Regions from separate parts of the Paenibacillus sp. FSL H7-0735 genome, predicted to be linked through region 1. Evidence: riboswitches for the same ligand, from Rfam matches in the RefSeq annotation. Region 1 holds a riboswitch; the other holds the start of a gene.
What was found. Region 1 has a riboswitch for thiamine pyrophosphate ahead of thiC (phosphomethylpyrimidine synthase ThiC). Riboswitches for the same ligand answer to the same signal wherever they lie in the genome.
Positions count from the first base shown of each region.

Region 2: it holds a riboswitch for thiamine pyrophosphate, as region 1 does, so the genes downstream of both, NSS82_RS11150 (thiamine phosphate synthase) here and thiC (phosphomethylpyrimidine synthase ThiC) in region 1, are expected to answer to the same signal.

Region 1 covers NZ_JBBOZH010000002.1:870,655-878,951, reverse strand. The annotation lists gene NSS82_RS31445 (beta-galactosidase) at 1-867, shown strand, start outside; TPP riboswitch at 937-1,046, shown strand; gene thiC (phosphomethylpyrimidine synthase ThiC) at 1,149-2,891, shown strand; gene NSS82_RS31435 (phosphotransferase) at 2,977-3,963, shown strand; gene NSS82_RS31430 (alpha-amylase family glycosyl hydrolase) at 4,217-7,750, shown strand; gene NSS82_RS31425 (aminoglycoside phosphotransferase family protein) at 7,844-8,297, shown strand, end outside.
Region 2 covers NZ_JBBOZH010000001.1:2,477,578-2,485,874, forward strand. The annotation lists gene NSS82_RS11130 (hypothetical protein) at 1-371, shown strand, start outside; gene NSS82_RS11135 (AraC family transcriptional regulator) at 448-1,284, opposite strand; gene NSS82_RS11140 (GDSL-type esterase/lipase family protein) at 1,625-3,691, shown strand; gene NSS82_RS11145 (SDR family oxidoreductase) at 3,928-4,800, shown strand; TPP riboswitch at 4,888-4,989, shown strand; gene NSS82_RS11150 (thiamine phosphate synthase) at 5,104-5,709, shown strand; gene thiS (sulfur carrier protein ThiS) at 5,748-5,951, shown strand; gene NSS82_RS11160 (thiazole synthase) at 6,007-6,774, shown strand; gene thiH (2-iminoacetate synthase ThiH) at 6,809-7,924, shown strand; gene yfbR (5'-deoxynucleotidase) at 8,008-8,297, opposite strand, start outside.

The DNA.
Region 1 (8,297 bases):
GGTCAAGCGTTTATCGGTACTCATAATCAGGCTAACGTTGCTATTGTTCGTGATTATGACAATGAGTGGGATGGAGAATACGATGTTTGGCATGGCCCGTTTATGTGGAAGAGCAATAAGGAGTGGTACAAGGCTCTTCAGCGGAAGCATATCCCGAATGACGTGCTCTATCTGCGCAAAAAAACAACGCTGGAGGAGCTTGCAAGGTACGACGTGCTTATCTATCCTCACCCAGCGATTATGACAGATGAGACAGCGTCTCTGCTGGATGAATATGTTCAACAAGGCGGCAAACTGATCTTCGGCTGTAGAACTGGCTATAAGGATGAGCGCGGTCAATGTTATATGCGTCCTTTCCCAGGTACTGCTAAGGATCTATGCGGGATCACAGTTGAAGAATTCACAATGGTTAAGGGCAGTCGTCAGCCAACAACAATTAGCTGGTCGGGCGCGACCGAAGTCGTTACAGGAGCAGATGACTTTAATGATATTCTCAAAATAGAGGAAGCTTCGGTTGAAGTGATGGCGGTTTACGCCTCTGATTATTATGCGGGAAAACCGGCGGTAACTAGAAATCGTCGCGGCAAGGGTGAGGTTTGGTATTACGGAGCCGTATTTAACGAACAGGCAGCGGCTGAGATCATAAAATTAATTGATCTACAATCGCCAGCAAATTGGCTGGAGCTCCCAGAAGAGGTAGAGCTGCAAGTCCGTACCGGAGCTTCTTCCAGTTATGCTTTTTTGCTTAATTATAGTGAGACTCCTGTCACGATCCATCTTCATGAGACCAAAACAGATTTACTGAGCGGCACAACATTGTCGGGCGAGGTGCTTCTGGAAGGATTTGGGGTATTGGTGTTATACTAACGTACACATTGATCTCACATTTGAGTAGATTTGGATAATTCTCTCTTTTCGGTTATACTTTGAAGTAGCAATTATAGTCACGGGAGCTTGGTGGGACCAGGCTGAGAGGATAGTTATAACTATCGACCGTCAAACCTGATCTGGATAATGCCAGCGGAGGAAATGGAGCTCTATTTCTATTTGTCTACTCTAAGGCCGCATCTTATACAGATGTGGCCTTTTCTATGTGTGGGGAGTAGACCGTCTCCGCTTGATCAAATCACCTTATAGGAGGAATTGAGATGACAAGCGAATTGAACAACGATCCAATCAATCTATCAGCTTTTCCAGCAAGTCAAAAAGTCTATGTAAAGGGTTCACGGTCTGATATTCAGGTCCCTATGCGGGAGATCTCACTTAGTCCAACTGCGGGCATAGACGGCGAAGAGGAGAATGCCCCAATTCATGTCTATGACACAAGTGGGGCTTACACGGATGCTAATATTCATACTGATATTCGTCAGGGGTTAGAGCCCAATCGTCTAAGCTGGATTGAGGAACGAGGGGATGTGGAAGCGTACGAAGGAAGAACCGTGAAGCCTGAAGATAACGGGAATGCAACGGGAAAAGCTGTGGCGGAAGTGTTTCCAGCGCTCCATAGAAAACCTTTGCGAGCGAAAAAGGGGCGTAATGTCTCTCAAATGCATTATGCACGCAAAGGGATTATTACTTCGGAAATGGAATACGTTGCGATTCGTGAGAATGTGACACCGGAATTTGTAAGAGATGAAGTAGCCCGCGGCCGCGCCATCATTCCAGCGAATATCAATCATCCAGAGAGTGAACCAATGATTATTGGGCGTAATTTTTTGGTAAAGATCAATGCCAATATTGGAAACTCCGCAGTATCCTCATCCATAGAGGAAGAGGTGGAGAAAATGAGATGGGCTACCCGCTGGGGTGCAGACAATATAATGGATCTCTCCACAGGTAAAAACATCCATACGACACGCGAGTGGATCATCCGTAATTCTCCTGTTCCTATTGGAACGGTGCCTATTTATCAAGCTTTGGAAAAAGTGAATGGGAAAGCGGAAGATTTAACGTGGGAAGTATACCGTGATACGCTCATTGAGCAAGCGGAGCAAGGGGTGGACTATTTTACCATTCATGCGGGAGTTCTGCTTCGTTATATCCCGTTGACGGCACAACGTATGACAGGTATTGTTTCAAGAGGTGGCTCCATTATGGCGGCATGGTGTCTTGCGCATCATCAAGAGAACTTTTTATATACACATTTTGAAGAGATATGTGAAATCATGAAGCTGTACGATGTTTCTTTTTCCCTAGGCGATGGATTACGTCCGGGTTCGATTGCTGATGCGAATGATGAAGCACAATTTGCCGAGTTAGAGACGTTAGGTGAATTAACAGCTATGGCTTGGAGTCATGATGTACAGGTGATGGTAGAGGGTCCAGGACATGTGCCGATGCACTTGATTAAAGAGAATATGGATAAGCAACTTGAAACTTGCAACGAAGCCCCTTTTTATACGTTAGGTCCACTGACTACAGATATTGCGCCGGGGTATGATCATATTACCTCTGCTATAGGTGCAGCGATGATTGGTTGGTTCGGTACAGCAATGTTATGTTACGTAACTCCGAAGGAGCATCTTGGCCTGCCTAATAAGGAAGATGTACGTGTAGGGGTCATTACTTATAAAATAGCGGCACATGCCGCAGATTTGGCGAAAGGGCATAAAGGAGCACAAGACCGGGATAACGCTCTTTCGAAAGCCCGTTTTGAATTTCGTTGGCGTGATCAATTTCATTTATCGTTAGATCCTGAGCGAGCGCTCGAATATCATGATGAGACATTGCCTGCGGAAGGCGCTAAAACAGCTCATTTCTGTTCCATGTGCGGGCCGAAATTTTGCAGTATGAAGATCTCTCATAATATCCGTAATTCGACGAGAATTGAATCAGGAATGCAAGAGAAGGCAGAAGAGTTTCTCCAAGGCGGGAGCCTCATTTATAGATAACTTTTTCTGCTAAAAAGAAATATCTAAAAGAAGTCGTCATTGGCGGCTTCTTCTTTTATACTTTGAATAGATAGGAGTTGATGAAATGGAAGCGATTCGTTCAGAGGAAGCCATTTTAGAGGATTTAAGTAATAGTTTCTATCATTTTTTTGGATTGAAAGTCCTTCATGCTACCCCAATAAAACGTGGCTGGTTAAATCTTAAATGGAAAATCACAACGGATTCAGGGCAATTTCTACTTAAACAATACAACAAAAAAAGATATAAATTGTATAACCCAGAAGAGCTGAACTTTGCCTTTTCTCAACAGAAAAGATTGTATCTACAGGGGCTCCCATGTCCCGGATTGTTGGCTTATAACAATAATGTTTTACTGGAATCAGATCAGGGAGAAACGTTTATGGCAATGGAATATTGTGAAGGCCGTGTCATAGAGCCGGGTAAGATTAATATCCATCAAATGTTTGATTTGGGTCGTGCCACAGGTAAAATGCATCGTTTATTAAATGATGGGACCATTAGTTTGAAAAGAACCCCACAATTTATTCCACAAAGCCCTGAGGAACGTTTAGAACATTGGAATGTACTCCTACAACAATCAAAGGAAATGGGTAAAACCTCACTTATCACTGACCTAGAGATACAACTAAGAGCGACTGAAGAAATAGATCCGGAAATATTCGAAGGACTTGAAGCTGGATGGGCACATCGTGATTTATGGGTTGATAATCTTTTATTTCAAGATAGCCAATTGTCTGCAATTCTAGATTTTGATCGGTTCAAATATGATTATCCGCAGCTAGATGTAGCGCGAGCAGTGATGTCATGTGCTCTAGATGAAGATTTAGATGGAGCACTAGCCTCAGCATTTATTGACGGATATCGTGAGGAACGAACGGTGGAGCAGGGGGATTTAACAAAATCATTGCAGTTGTTGTGGTATATGGAAAGCCCGTGGTGGATTAATGCCGCGATGGACAAACATAGTGTACCTCCAAAACGTTTTGCAAAAGAAATGAATTGGCTGGCTAAGAACCTGAACAATTTACCTGCTATCTTAGGGAACTTATAGTGAAAACGATTGAATTATAGCCTAAAAGATGCATTGACCAGCCAAAGTTTGGCGCCTATAATCTTAACAAGGAAAATCCACCACATATAGAGCTATTTGTAAACGCATTCAATGAGCTTTTTCCTTATTTATCATGGAAGGAGGAGATCAAAACTATCAAGTATTTCTTTTTTTCTCATTTTTGCAAACGTTTGCACCACACGATAAGCATAAAAATCGTAGCTGCACTAAAAATTATGAGGAGGTTATTTACTTGGTATCCAAACAATCCAGGCGTTATATTTCGTGGTTAATTATTTTTTCGCTCATTTTTAGTTTATTTGGTTTATCGGGTGGAGCATCGGCCAGCAATACGGATCATACAGTCACCTATACCAATCCTACAGCGACAGCTGTGACCTTACATTGGACTACGAATAACTGGGCTAATACTACGGACACGGTGATGACCAAAAATGGAACCACGTTCACCGCCAACCTCAATGTTCAGGAAGGTGCCACCCTTATTTATTGTTATCACATCACGGCTCCAACGGATAGTTGGGACAATAACGGCGGGAAGAACTGGACGGTGGTTATTCCGGTTGCCGGGAAATACGAAGCAGAGAGTGCATCCCTGTCTGGTGGTGCAAAAGTAAATACGAATCACATCGGATATTCGGGCACTGGTTTTGTTGATGGATATACAACTACAGGAGCAGCCACCACTTTTAACGTCCAGTCTTCCGCAGCAGGGTCCTATAATGCCACACTTCACTATGCTAATGCATCTGGCAGTGCAAAAAAGGTGTCCATTTATGTCAATGGAATAAAGGTTACACAGACAACATTAGCAAACCTGGCCAACTGGGATACATGGGCAGACCAAATAGAAATACTCTCCTTACAGGCAGGAAATAACACGCTTGCTTATAAATATGACTCGGATGATAGCGGGAATATTAATATCGACTATGTGACCCTTTCGGCCGGAGCTACCCCAACACCAACGATAACTCCTACCCCAACAGTGACGCCAACACCTACGGTAACTCCTACACCAACGGTGACACCAACACCTACGGTAGCTCCTACACCAACGGTGACGCCAACACCTACCGTAACTCCTACACCAACGCCAACACCAACACCTACCGTAACTCCTACACCAACTTCAGCGGGGCTAACCGTTCACTTTAAGAAACCAGCAAGCTGGAATGCAGCGATCCGCATCCATTACTGGAATCTGAATCCGGCAACCGTTCCGACTAGTGGAGCATGGCCGGGAATACTGATGAAATCGGACGGAAACGATTGGTATAGCTATACTGTTCCAAATGCTACAGGTGCAAGCCTGATCTTTAATGACGGCAATGGCAAACAGACGGCTGACTTATCTCGCAGCATAAAAGAGGGCTGGTATAACTCAGATAATGTATGGTATGACGCCAATCCAGACGTTCCTAAGGTTCCGGTGATAACCGTCTCTCCTGTGCCCAAAACCTATGATTCTGCCCAAACGGTGACACTATCCAGTACAAATAGCGGCGATAAAATTTATTATACGACCAATGGCTCGACACCTACGACAACCTCAACGTTGTATACGACTCCAATCCAAGTACCTTCATCTTTGACTATCAAAGCATTCGGCGTTAACTCTATAGGGCAAGCGGGTAATGTAGGCTCTTTTGCTTATGTGATTGATCTGAATGCCGATTTGCAAGCTCCGATTATCACTGCGAATCTGCCTGTTGGGAATTCGAGCTCAGCGGTTTCCGTATCTTTTAATATAAAAGACAACAAGGCGGCAACAACTACAGCATATTACACAGATAATGGTACGGAACCAACAACGAGTTCAAAAGTCTATATCTCAGGCAATGCACTGACATCTCTTGCAGGACCGTCTATCTTAATTAACAAGACGACAACCTTAAAATTTCTTGTGATCGATGGTGCCGGAAATGAAACCAAACAGAGTTTTGTTTATAACATTGGTAATAAGGGCGATTTTCGTGAAGATACGATTTATTTTGTAATCACTTCCCGGTTCTATGACGGTGATTCCAGTAACAACGAGCATGCATGGGAGGATGCCAAGGCAGGAAATCCGGACTCTGATCCAGCTTGGAGAGGGGATTTCAAAGGACTGATTCAAAAGCTCGATTACATTAAAGCCCTAGGCTTCAGTGCCATCTGGATTACACCTGTGGTGCAGAATGCCAGCGGTTATGATTATCATGGGTACCATGCAATTAATTTTGCAAAAATAGATCCAAGATATGAATCCGCAGGGGCTTCTTATCAGGATTTGATCAATGCGGCGCACGCTAGAGGGATAAAGGTTATTCAAGATATTGTCGTCAATCATACCGGTAATTTTGGAGAAGAAAATCTGTTCCCGATGTTCAAAAAAGATCCGGCGGCGGCGGACACCGTGAGTAACATGCTCAAAATTACGGATAAGCTGCCAGCTAACTATGATTCCATGACCCCTGATCAGCAATATCAGGCAAGACTTGCCTTAATGAAGACTGCGGAGACTAACAATAACATTTACCATACGGAAAAAAGTCTTTCTTGGGAGTCTTATACCGTCCAGACAGGACAGATTGCGGGAGACTGTGTGGACTTAAACACAGAAAATCCTCTAGTGAATCAGTATCTAATCGACAGCTATAATCAATATATTGATATGGGTGTGGATGCTTTCCGGGTCGATACTGTAAAGCATGTAAGCCGGTATATTTTTAACAAATATTTTGTGCCGGCATGGAAAACAAGAGGGGGCTCAGACTTCTTTGTCTTTGGGGAAGTGGCTACTCGGTACAGAGATGTGTGGAACAGTGGAATCCCGGCGATATCAACACCATTTTATACTTGGAAAAGCTCAAAATCCTATCCGGGTGACGGTCAAAATGATTACGCTTCCAACAAGCTATCGGTGGAACAAGAGTGGGCAGATAACTCTACTACAGCAGGACAGCCTACCTCGAACAATGCTTTTTTAACAGGAAATACTTATCATACGCCTGACTATTCGATGAAATCGGGTATGGATGTTATTGATTTTCCAATGCACTGGGCCTTCAAGACTGCTCAGGAAGCATTCAGTATGAGAAGCGGTGATCAATTCTATAATGATGCTACCTGGAATGTAACTTATATTGACTCTCATGACTATGCACCTGACCAGGCACCAGAAAATCAAAGATTTGCCGGCACACAGGACACTTGGGCTGAGAATCTCGCTCTGATGTTCACCTTCCGAGGAATACCTGCGATCTATTATGGTTCTGAAATTGAGTTTAAAAAAGGATCAGTCATAGATGTAGGTCCAAATGCACCGTTAAGTACAACAGGCCGTGCTTACTTTGGCGATCATATTGAGGGTAGTGTTACTGTTCAAGATTACGGTAAATATACCAATGCTACTGGCACACTTGCAGACTCGTTAAATTATCCTCTGGCGAAACATATCAGACAACTTAATTTAATCAGAAGAGCTGTTCCTGCTTTGCAAAAAGGCCAATATTCTACAGAAAATGTATCAGGTGATTTGGCATTTAAAAGAAGATACACTGATAGTAGCAAAGGAATCGATAGCTTTGCTTTGGTTACGATCTCAGGAAATGCAACATTCACCGGAATTCCTAACGGAACTTATGTGGATGCGGTCACTGGTGATACGAAAACCGTTACCAACGGTGTGATCACAATCAACTGCTCCGGTAAAGGAAATGCGCGTGTATATGTATTGAACGGTAGTGGTGGAATCGGAGAGTCAGGAACCTATCTGAAGTAGACCCTTGTATCCATTTCATAGTTAAAAAGAAGCAACATCAGCCCGGATTCCGCAACTGGTGTTGCTTCAATTTCATATATGTGGAGAGATATTATGCATACTATAGACGTCGATTTAGTAGCAAGATTAATAAATGAACAATTTCCTGAATGGTCCGATTTAGAGATCAGGTCTGTAAAATTCAGTGGGCATGATAATCGGACTTTTCATTTAGGTGAACAGATGAGTGTGAGATTACCAAGTGCAGCCGCTTATGTTCCTCAAGTGGAGAAAGAACAACTATGGTTACCTTTTTTAAAGAAAGGACTGACGTTACCTATTTCAACACCATTAGCAAAAGGGACACCTACCAAAGAATATCCTTGGCCTTGGTCTATTAATAATTGGCTAGAGGGAGAGACTTTATCCCATGAGAACATTAATGATCTCAATCAATTTGCGAGAGACTTGGGAAGCTTTTTAATTGAATTACAGTCTATTGATGCTAGTGGGGGACCTTTAGCCGGAGAGCATAATTTTTATAGAGGTGGGTCCTTAGCTGTATATG
Region 2 (8,297 bases), on a different contig from region 1:
ACCTTGTGCTACCCTTCATCCTAGGACGTGCAGAGAAACTGTCGTCTGGGGCGAAAGAAGGAACTTTAAGTGCAGTAACCGGATTTAATCGTTTTGCGCAGTATGGATTGGTGATCCAACTCCTTACAGGCGGTTACATGATGACCAAAGGTGATTATTCAGTAGCGTGGATGATTATTGTTGTTGTGTTACTGCTAGCGATGTTTGCGCTTGGCGGTATTATGAGCAAGCCTTTGCGTCTTGCAGCAGCTGGAATTCGTGAGAACCGCGACGTTAGCGCAGAGACTGGCAAATTGCGCACACTTAGTGCACTGCTTACGGTGTCATTGCTATTGATGGTATTCTTCATGGTGTTTAACGACATAGTTTAATTTACAGCGAATTATACCCGCCTCCTTAATGGAGAGCGGGTTTTTCGTATGTACCGGTAATTTATCTTCATAAACGTTAATCCCTGATAGGATTAGTATAAGATTTCGGCCGGTAGTTTATGGGAGAAACACCCGTCCATCGCTTGAATTGTCGGCTGAAGTGGCTCTGGGAAGCAAACCCGAGTTGTTCAGAAATCATCTGTATTTTTAAATCGGTATGAAGCAGTAAATGTTTTGACTTCTTTAATCTTAGGTTAGTTATGTACTGCCTAGGAGATATCTTATACACCTTTGTAAACAACTTATGGCACTGCACCCGACTTAAGCAAAGCTGCTCAGCAATCAAATTAACCGTGAGCTCCGGTAAATGAATATTGGCTGCAATATATTTTTCGATCTGATGAGCAGTTTCCACCTCGTACAAAGAGTTTGCTTGTCTCGCTGTGTTGGAATTCTCTGAATTCGAGAGCTGTACATCAATGAGTTCAGTCAAAATCATCAGAATGATCGCTTGCAAACGAAGCCTTTCTTTTACAAGGATCATTTCTTCAATTTCCTCGGGAAATCCAGTGGATGCCGTCGTGGCGAGAATATTGTTCTTAATAAATTCATCCAAATGTTCCAACTGGTGATTTAATCCCGAACGCTGCATTTGTTGGTTATTCCATTTCTGTACAGCCTGAGATTGAAACCATTCACGAAACTTTAAATCGTCAATATCGAAATGAAAGGAGAGGTAAATATAGTTGCTCAGGCCTGAATTAACTACATAATGACGTAAGCCAGGCGGAATGATTAACCAATCTCCTTTACCAAAGGCGATGGAGCTACCTTCTACATATTGATGGGAGTTGCCATCGTAGCAATACAATAGTTCGAAGATTTTGTGATGATGATCAGGGTATACCCCCAGGTTCTGCTACACGATAATGAACACCGATCAGCTGCAGTGTACTTATAATGTTCGGAAAGCTGACTTTGTAAGCGATAGGAGTTCTCCTCCTTAGGATCAATAGGGATGTTCTTAATTATATCAAGGATACCTATACATATGACCGTTTTGCAGTGTGAGCCGTTGATCAATTCCAAGTTTTACGTTACAAAAGGTCAAAAAAAAGAATGAAATCATCATTTGAATCACTTTAGAGAAAAGGGATAATGGAGGAACCTAGGTAAGTACTTCGAGAAACGGAAGGAAGTGTAATGAAGTGAGAAAGCTGTGTAGGGATATACTAATCTTATCTTCTTTACTTATGGCTTCATTGACTCTTACTCACGGTATAACAGAGGCAGCCCTTATTAAAGATGGGGTAGAGGGGCAACCTCCAATCCAAATTGCAAACGCATACAAGCTCAATTTTACAAACCAAGTTAAAACAGGGTATCAATCCGTTAGGTATGATCCTAATCGCGGTGCGCAATTGTATGACTCATCATTAGGTTATGGTTTTGTCCAAGAGACCAACGCTTTACCCGCTAGAGAAGTGCATACCGATTCAATTACATCCGATGGAACAGGTTTTTTCATCACAGAATCTTATTTTTTTGCTGAACCTAAATCTGAAAAGGATAATTATAATAACTACGGCATGGCGTTTCGAATGGATGCTTCCCCTGGAACCTACAACGTATATGTAAAAACGACTTCTGACGCAGAGGATGGGATCGTGTCAGTATCAGGAATGCAGACCAGCCGCTTGTTGAAAAGTGGACATTGGGACGCGGCAAAGCTTGTACCCGTCAAGCATACGGCTGTAGCCAAAGGGAAAGAGTGGACTTATACGTATGTAAACGGCCGTGACCATATAGATATTGAGATTGAACCGAACAAAGTGAACACAGCTGTAGGGATTGAGGAGATCATACTGGAACCGATTTTGCCACAGCATAGAGCAGCTGGAGCTCTTCCGAATTTATTTATACTTGGAGATTCCACGGTCAAGTCCTACACCTTCGACGAAGCGCCAATGAGTGGTTGGGGCCAGATTATTGGCAGTATGTTTAATCAACATAAAGTGAGTGTAACTAACTATTCCATGGGAGGACGCTCGTTTAAAAATGCCTATACAGAAGGTCGACTTAACGACATTTTACTGAGTGGCAGCATTGGGGATTATGTGTTTATTCAATTCGGACACAATGATGAGAGTGCAGATGAGTTCAGACGTTACGGCAGAGGTTCGACTGAGGCAATGTATGAAAACTACCTTAAAGAAGTTTATCTCCCTGCGATCCAAGCCCGGGGCATGATACCAGTACTGGTAACGCCAATGTCCAGAATTAAAGGGAATGCAAGTCCGGGATATATCTATGAGAATTCTTTTAAATCAAGAAAGTTTGTAGATATTCTTAAACGGGTTGCAGATGAATCTGGAGTTACACTTATTGACCTTAACTCGGAAAGTCTGAAATATTATAACGAGATCGGAGTAGAAGCGATAACAGCCCTCTTCATGTCAATTGAAGCCGGAGAAACTCCAGGCAAAACAAATGACGGAAGTTACGCTAACGGGCATCCTTCAAAGAAAATCGATGGGACTCATTTTAAAGAAGCGCTCGCCAAACAATTTTCGCGGATGATTGTTACGGAGCTTGTAGAGAAAGGTGCTACTGGCGATTCTACTGCTGCCTCCATTACTGCTTATCTTAAAGGGAACGTTAAGCATGCGGCACTAACAGGCAACTGGGATAAGGTTTTTCCGGAAATAACTAATGATACGACGACCGGGGAAGCTGCTTATTACCGCAATCAAATTGAAAAATTAATCCAGCTGGGAGTAATGGGCAAAGACCGTCAAGGGAATTTTAAGCCAGATACGGAGATGACAGTTGCTGAATTCACACGCAGTGTTTCTAAGTTAATGAAAGTGGAAAGATCAGATCTTGCCTATTACCCGAAAGGTAAGCTGTCACGTGAAACGATGGGTGCTATTCTCTATGATGTTTACCAAGTAAAGTTTGCTAATAAACCTAAGTACATGACTGATTATAACGGCACAGCAGTAGTGCCAGGAGATCCTGGTTATGATTTCAATCTGGATCCAGGAGCTAGAGGAGCGATGTACTATCCACTTGTATCCTGGCAGCAGCTGGTTGATACGGCGGACATTTCTCCCTTTTTAATTTCAAAAGTGAAAAGTGCTTATGAATTAGGGCTTATTAGATCTGAAGTGGGGATTGCTAGAGGTCAAATGGTCAATGGGACAGAACTAGAACCTAAAGCCATAGTGACCCGGGAGAAAGCAGCTAAGGCTCTTTATTTTATGTGGGTACTGGAACATGAAGTGAATGCAGAAAATCATGTTTCTTCTTTGAAATAGTTAGGGTGAACAATTCAAGGCACAGCAGCGGTGCTGTGCCTTTTTGTATGCAGTGAAGTCCTCTCCACTTACAGCAGTTTACATCCACGGTTGTTTATTTCTACTTGCATTGTGGTAAGTAAGATTCGTAAAGCGATTTAAGAAAATGACAAACCCAGCGTATAAACATGCATTGTTGTGCCATCCTAAGATGATCAGTTAACTATCAATTTGCTTAACGAGAGGAGATAGGGAAGATGTCAGGCAATAATAAACAAGCTACAAAAACCTTACCCCCACAGGAGCAGCATCATCAGCCAGGGATTGAGAGTGAAATGACGCCGCTGCCCAAATACGAGCCGGCAAATTATAAAGCAGCAGGTAAACTGCAAGACAAGGCGGCGTTGATTACCGGTGGAGACAGCGGAATTGGGCGTGCAGTTGCTGTGCTTTTTGCTAAAGAAGGTGCTGATGTGGTCATTTCATATCTTAATGAACACTCAGATGCAGAGGAAACTAAACGTCAGGTCGAGCAGGAAGGCCGCAAATGTATCCTAATTCCAGGTGATATCGGTGACGAGAAATTCTGTAAGGATCTTATTAAACAGACGGTAGAGGGCTTAGGAAAGCTTGATATTCTCATCAATAACGCGGCGGAGCAACATCCGCAAGCTAAGATCGAGGATATTACTTCCGAGCAGCTAGAGCGTACTTTCCGTACGAATATATTTGCGATGTTCTATTTAACAAAAGCAGCTATGCCTCATTTAAAAGCAGGATCTACAATTATAAATACAACTTCAATTACCGCTTATCGCGGAAGCCCGCAGCTGCTGGACTATTCATCAACTAAAGGAGCTATCCTGAGTTTCACACGATCTTTGTCCACGAATCTGGCGGAGAAGGGCATACGGGTAAACGGTGTAGCACCAGGTCCAATCTGGACACCGCTAATTCCCTCTACCTTTGATGCGAAGCAGGTTAGCGAGTTTGGAGGCACGCAGCCTATGAAACGGCCTGGACAACCAGAGGAGCTGGCGCCAGCCTATGTATATCTAGCCTCTGACGATTCCAGTTATGTGACTGGACAGGTTATTCATGTAAATGGTGGCGAGGTAGTAAACGGTTAGATTAGTACAGCTAATGTGAATAAATGGGTGTATTTCAATAAAAAAATATGTTACTATAAACCACGTTAGTATTTCAAAATTGTATATTTATGTCACTAGGGGTGCCGATTGGCTGAGACGGAATGGATTTCCGGACCCTTTGAACCTGATCTGGTTAAGACCAGCGTAGGGAAGTGGAGAACGAATTTCTGTTGTCGGGCTATTTGTAGTACCGTCTATATACAGATTCTGACTGCCTTCCTTACGGGGGCAGTTTTTTTGTTTTTTACTGGCCTACAGGGAAGTGAGAGAGAGGAGACGCGAGTGGTACAAGCTGAGATCCATCTAATATCAGACGGCAAGCAGCTGTTGAGACAATTTGTTGAACTGGCTGTCACGGTGCAGACATGGGTCGATTATATTCACTTAAGAGAGAAGCAATGTCCAGCACGCGAACTGCTCTCTGCGGCACAGGAGCTGTTGGCTGCCGGTATACCCGCTACCAAACTGATAATCAATGACCGGATCGATGTAGCATTGGCAGCTGGTGCCGCGGGTGTTCAGTTGGCTGGGCACAGTCTGAGCCCGCTTACAGCCCGGCGAATTGCACCTCAGCTTTGGCTGGGGAGATCGGTTCATTCTCCGGAAGAAGCGGCGAATGCTTCAGAGCAGGGAGCTGATTATTGCTTGTTTGGCCATGTATTTCCCTCGGCGAGCAAGCTAGGGCTGCCCGCACGTGGGTTAGAGCTGCTTGCAGAAACGGTGAAGACTAGCTCTATTCCTGTAATTGCGATTGGCGGAATTGGTCCCGCTAATGCGGCGCAGATCATTAGGCAAGGCGCGGCAGGAATTGCTGTGATGTCCGGAATTTGCGGAGCGGATGATCCTTATGAGGCCGCCAAAGCTATTCATAAGGCGGTTCATTCATAGCCGGGAGGTAAAAGCATAGGCGAAGGGGGTGATTCAGAATGAGACTGTTGATTAACGGGAAATCCGCAGAGTGTTCTGGTGGTATTCAAACTATAGCTGATTTGATCAGTCTTCCTGAGTGGTCGGGTCGTCTGATGATCATTGAGCTGAATGGAGAAATTGTCAGTAAGGAGAATTATGAAAGTACTGCTCTGAGCGAGGATGATCGTTTGGAACTGGTGCACTTTGTTGGTGGGGGTTGAGATGGAGCGGTATAGAATTTTGAGAAATTTATAAGAACCAAAGGGAGGTAATTTCATGCATGACCCGTTACATATTGGAGGCATCGAATTAACTAGTAGATTATTTATCGGAACCGGAAAATATAGCCGGAATGCTCTGATCCCCGAAGTGATCGCAAGCTCTGGTTCTCAGGTGATTACTGTAGCGCTTCGCCGAGTGGACCCGGAAGGTGGAGCAGAAAATATCATGAACCACATTCCCGGCCACATGACTCTTCTGCCTAATACCTCAGGAGCGCGTACAGCGGAAGAGGCAGTCCGTATTGCGAGATTAGCAAGAGCTGCGGGACTGGGGAACTGGGTGAAGATCGAAGTGATCAATGATCAGAAATACCTGCTTCCAGATAATCTGGAGACCATACGAGCTACAGAGATTCTAGCGGCGGAGGGTTTTGTAGTACTGCCATATATGAGTCCGGACCTTTCGGCTGCTTTACGTCTGAGAGATGCCGGTGCTGCTGCTGTGATGCCGCTTGGTGCGCCGATCGGGACGAATCGCGGCCTGCGCACCAAGGAGCTTGTGCGTATTCTTATTGAAGAAGTGAATTTGCCGATTATTGTAGATGCCGGAATTGGCAAGCCCTCGGAAGCGGCGGAAGCAATGGAGATGGGGGCCGCTGCTGTTCTGCTTAATACGGCTATCGCAACGGCACGTAATCCGCTCGTCATGGCGGAAGCGTTCCGCGAGGCGATATCCGCTGGCCGCAAAGCTTATTTGGCAGGACTCGGTCCTGTAGAAGAAGTTGCTTTTGCTTCGTCACCGTTGACTGGATTTCTGAACTGAATTTGATAGGTTCACCAAAGGAGGGAGGATTAGCATGAGCTTTTTTGACACACTGGCCCGCTTGGAGCAGTATCCTTATGAGCAGCTGTGGAAGGAGTTCCGGGAGGATGACGTTAAGCGGGCGCTTGGAAAAGACAAGCTGAACGAAAATGATTTGCTGGCATTGCTCTCTCCGGCAGCAACGCCGCTGCTAGAGGAGATGGCGCAAGCTGCTCAGCGACTGACCCGTGCACATTTTGGTTATTCGATGCAGCTGTTCACACCGATGTATCTTGCCGATTTTTGTGTGAATCATTGTACCTACTGCAGCTTCAGCTCCATTTATGATTTTCCGCGTAAAAAGCTGTCCTTGGAGGAGGTTCGCAGGGAGGCTGAGAAGATTGCAGCTACAGGTCTGCGGCATATCCTCATTTTGACTGGTGAATCGCGCCGGGAGAATCCTGTCTCATATATTAAGGATTGTGTAGTTGTACTTAGAGAATTTTTTTCCTCCGTCAGTATTGAGATAAATCCTCTATCGACTGCCGAATATAAAGAGCTTCTTCAAGCAGGCGTGGATGGATTAACACTATACCAAGAGGTTTACCACCAGGAGACTTACAAAAAGCTGCATGTTAAAGGGCCTAAAAGAAACTACCGAAATCGCCTGGATGCACCTGAACGCGGCTGTCAGGCAGGTTTTCGTTCTGTGAATATTGGTACGTTGCTCGGGATGTACGATTGGCGGCAAGAGGCATTCCAAAGTGCCATGCATGCCCGCTATCTACAGGATCGGTATCCAGATTGCGAGATCAGCCTGTCACCCCCACGGTTTCGGCCTTATTTAGGGGAATTTAACCCAGAGTGCGATGTTACCGATCGATCACTAGTGCAGATTATTTTGGCATACCGGTTATTTTTACCCCGTTCGGGCATTACTTTATCTACAAGAGAGCCTGCCTCTCTACGCGATCATTTAATTCATCTAGGAATAACTAAGATGTCAGCCGGGGTCACTACTGAGGTGGGCGGTCACACTAATGCAGGGGGAACTCCGCAATTCGAAATATCCGATAGCCGCAGTGTGCAGGAGATTACGGAAATGCTATATACGAAGGGTTTGCAGCCGATTTTTAAAGACTGGGATATCCTGACTGAATCAGTAACGTAACGCTTGTATTTTTATTATTAATCACTAAAGGGACCCCTGCGAGATTCATGCGGAGGTCCTTTTTTCTATTGTGTAGATGGTGTTTAGTTTCCGGCAGAGAGCTCATCGAGAGACATTTCGAAGCTCGGTCCCATATGAGTCAGAAAATAATCCACTTCCTGCAGGCCAAGCCCACGAAGTTTTGCTGCTGTCTGCTCCTTCGCGGCGGCAAATTCTCGGTTGCCTGCAGCAACCTCCCATACGCATTTCAAATAAGCATCCAGCCGATCAGCGGCTTTCACATAGCTGTGCAGCAGAATGTCCTCCGAATCGGGAGGGCTGTCTTCCGGTCGTATGAGCTGAGTGTAGATGCTTTTTAGCTCTGATGGAATCA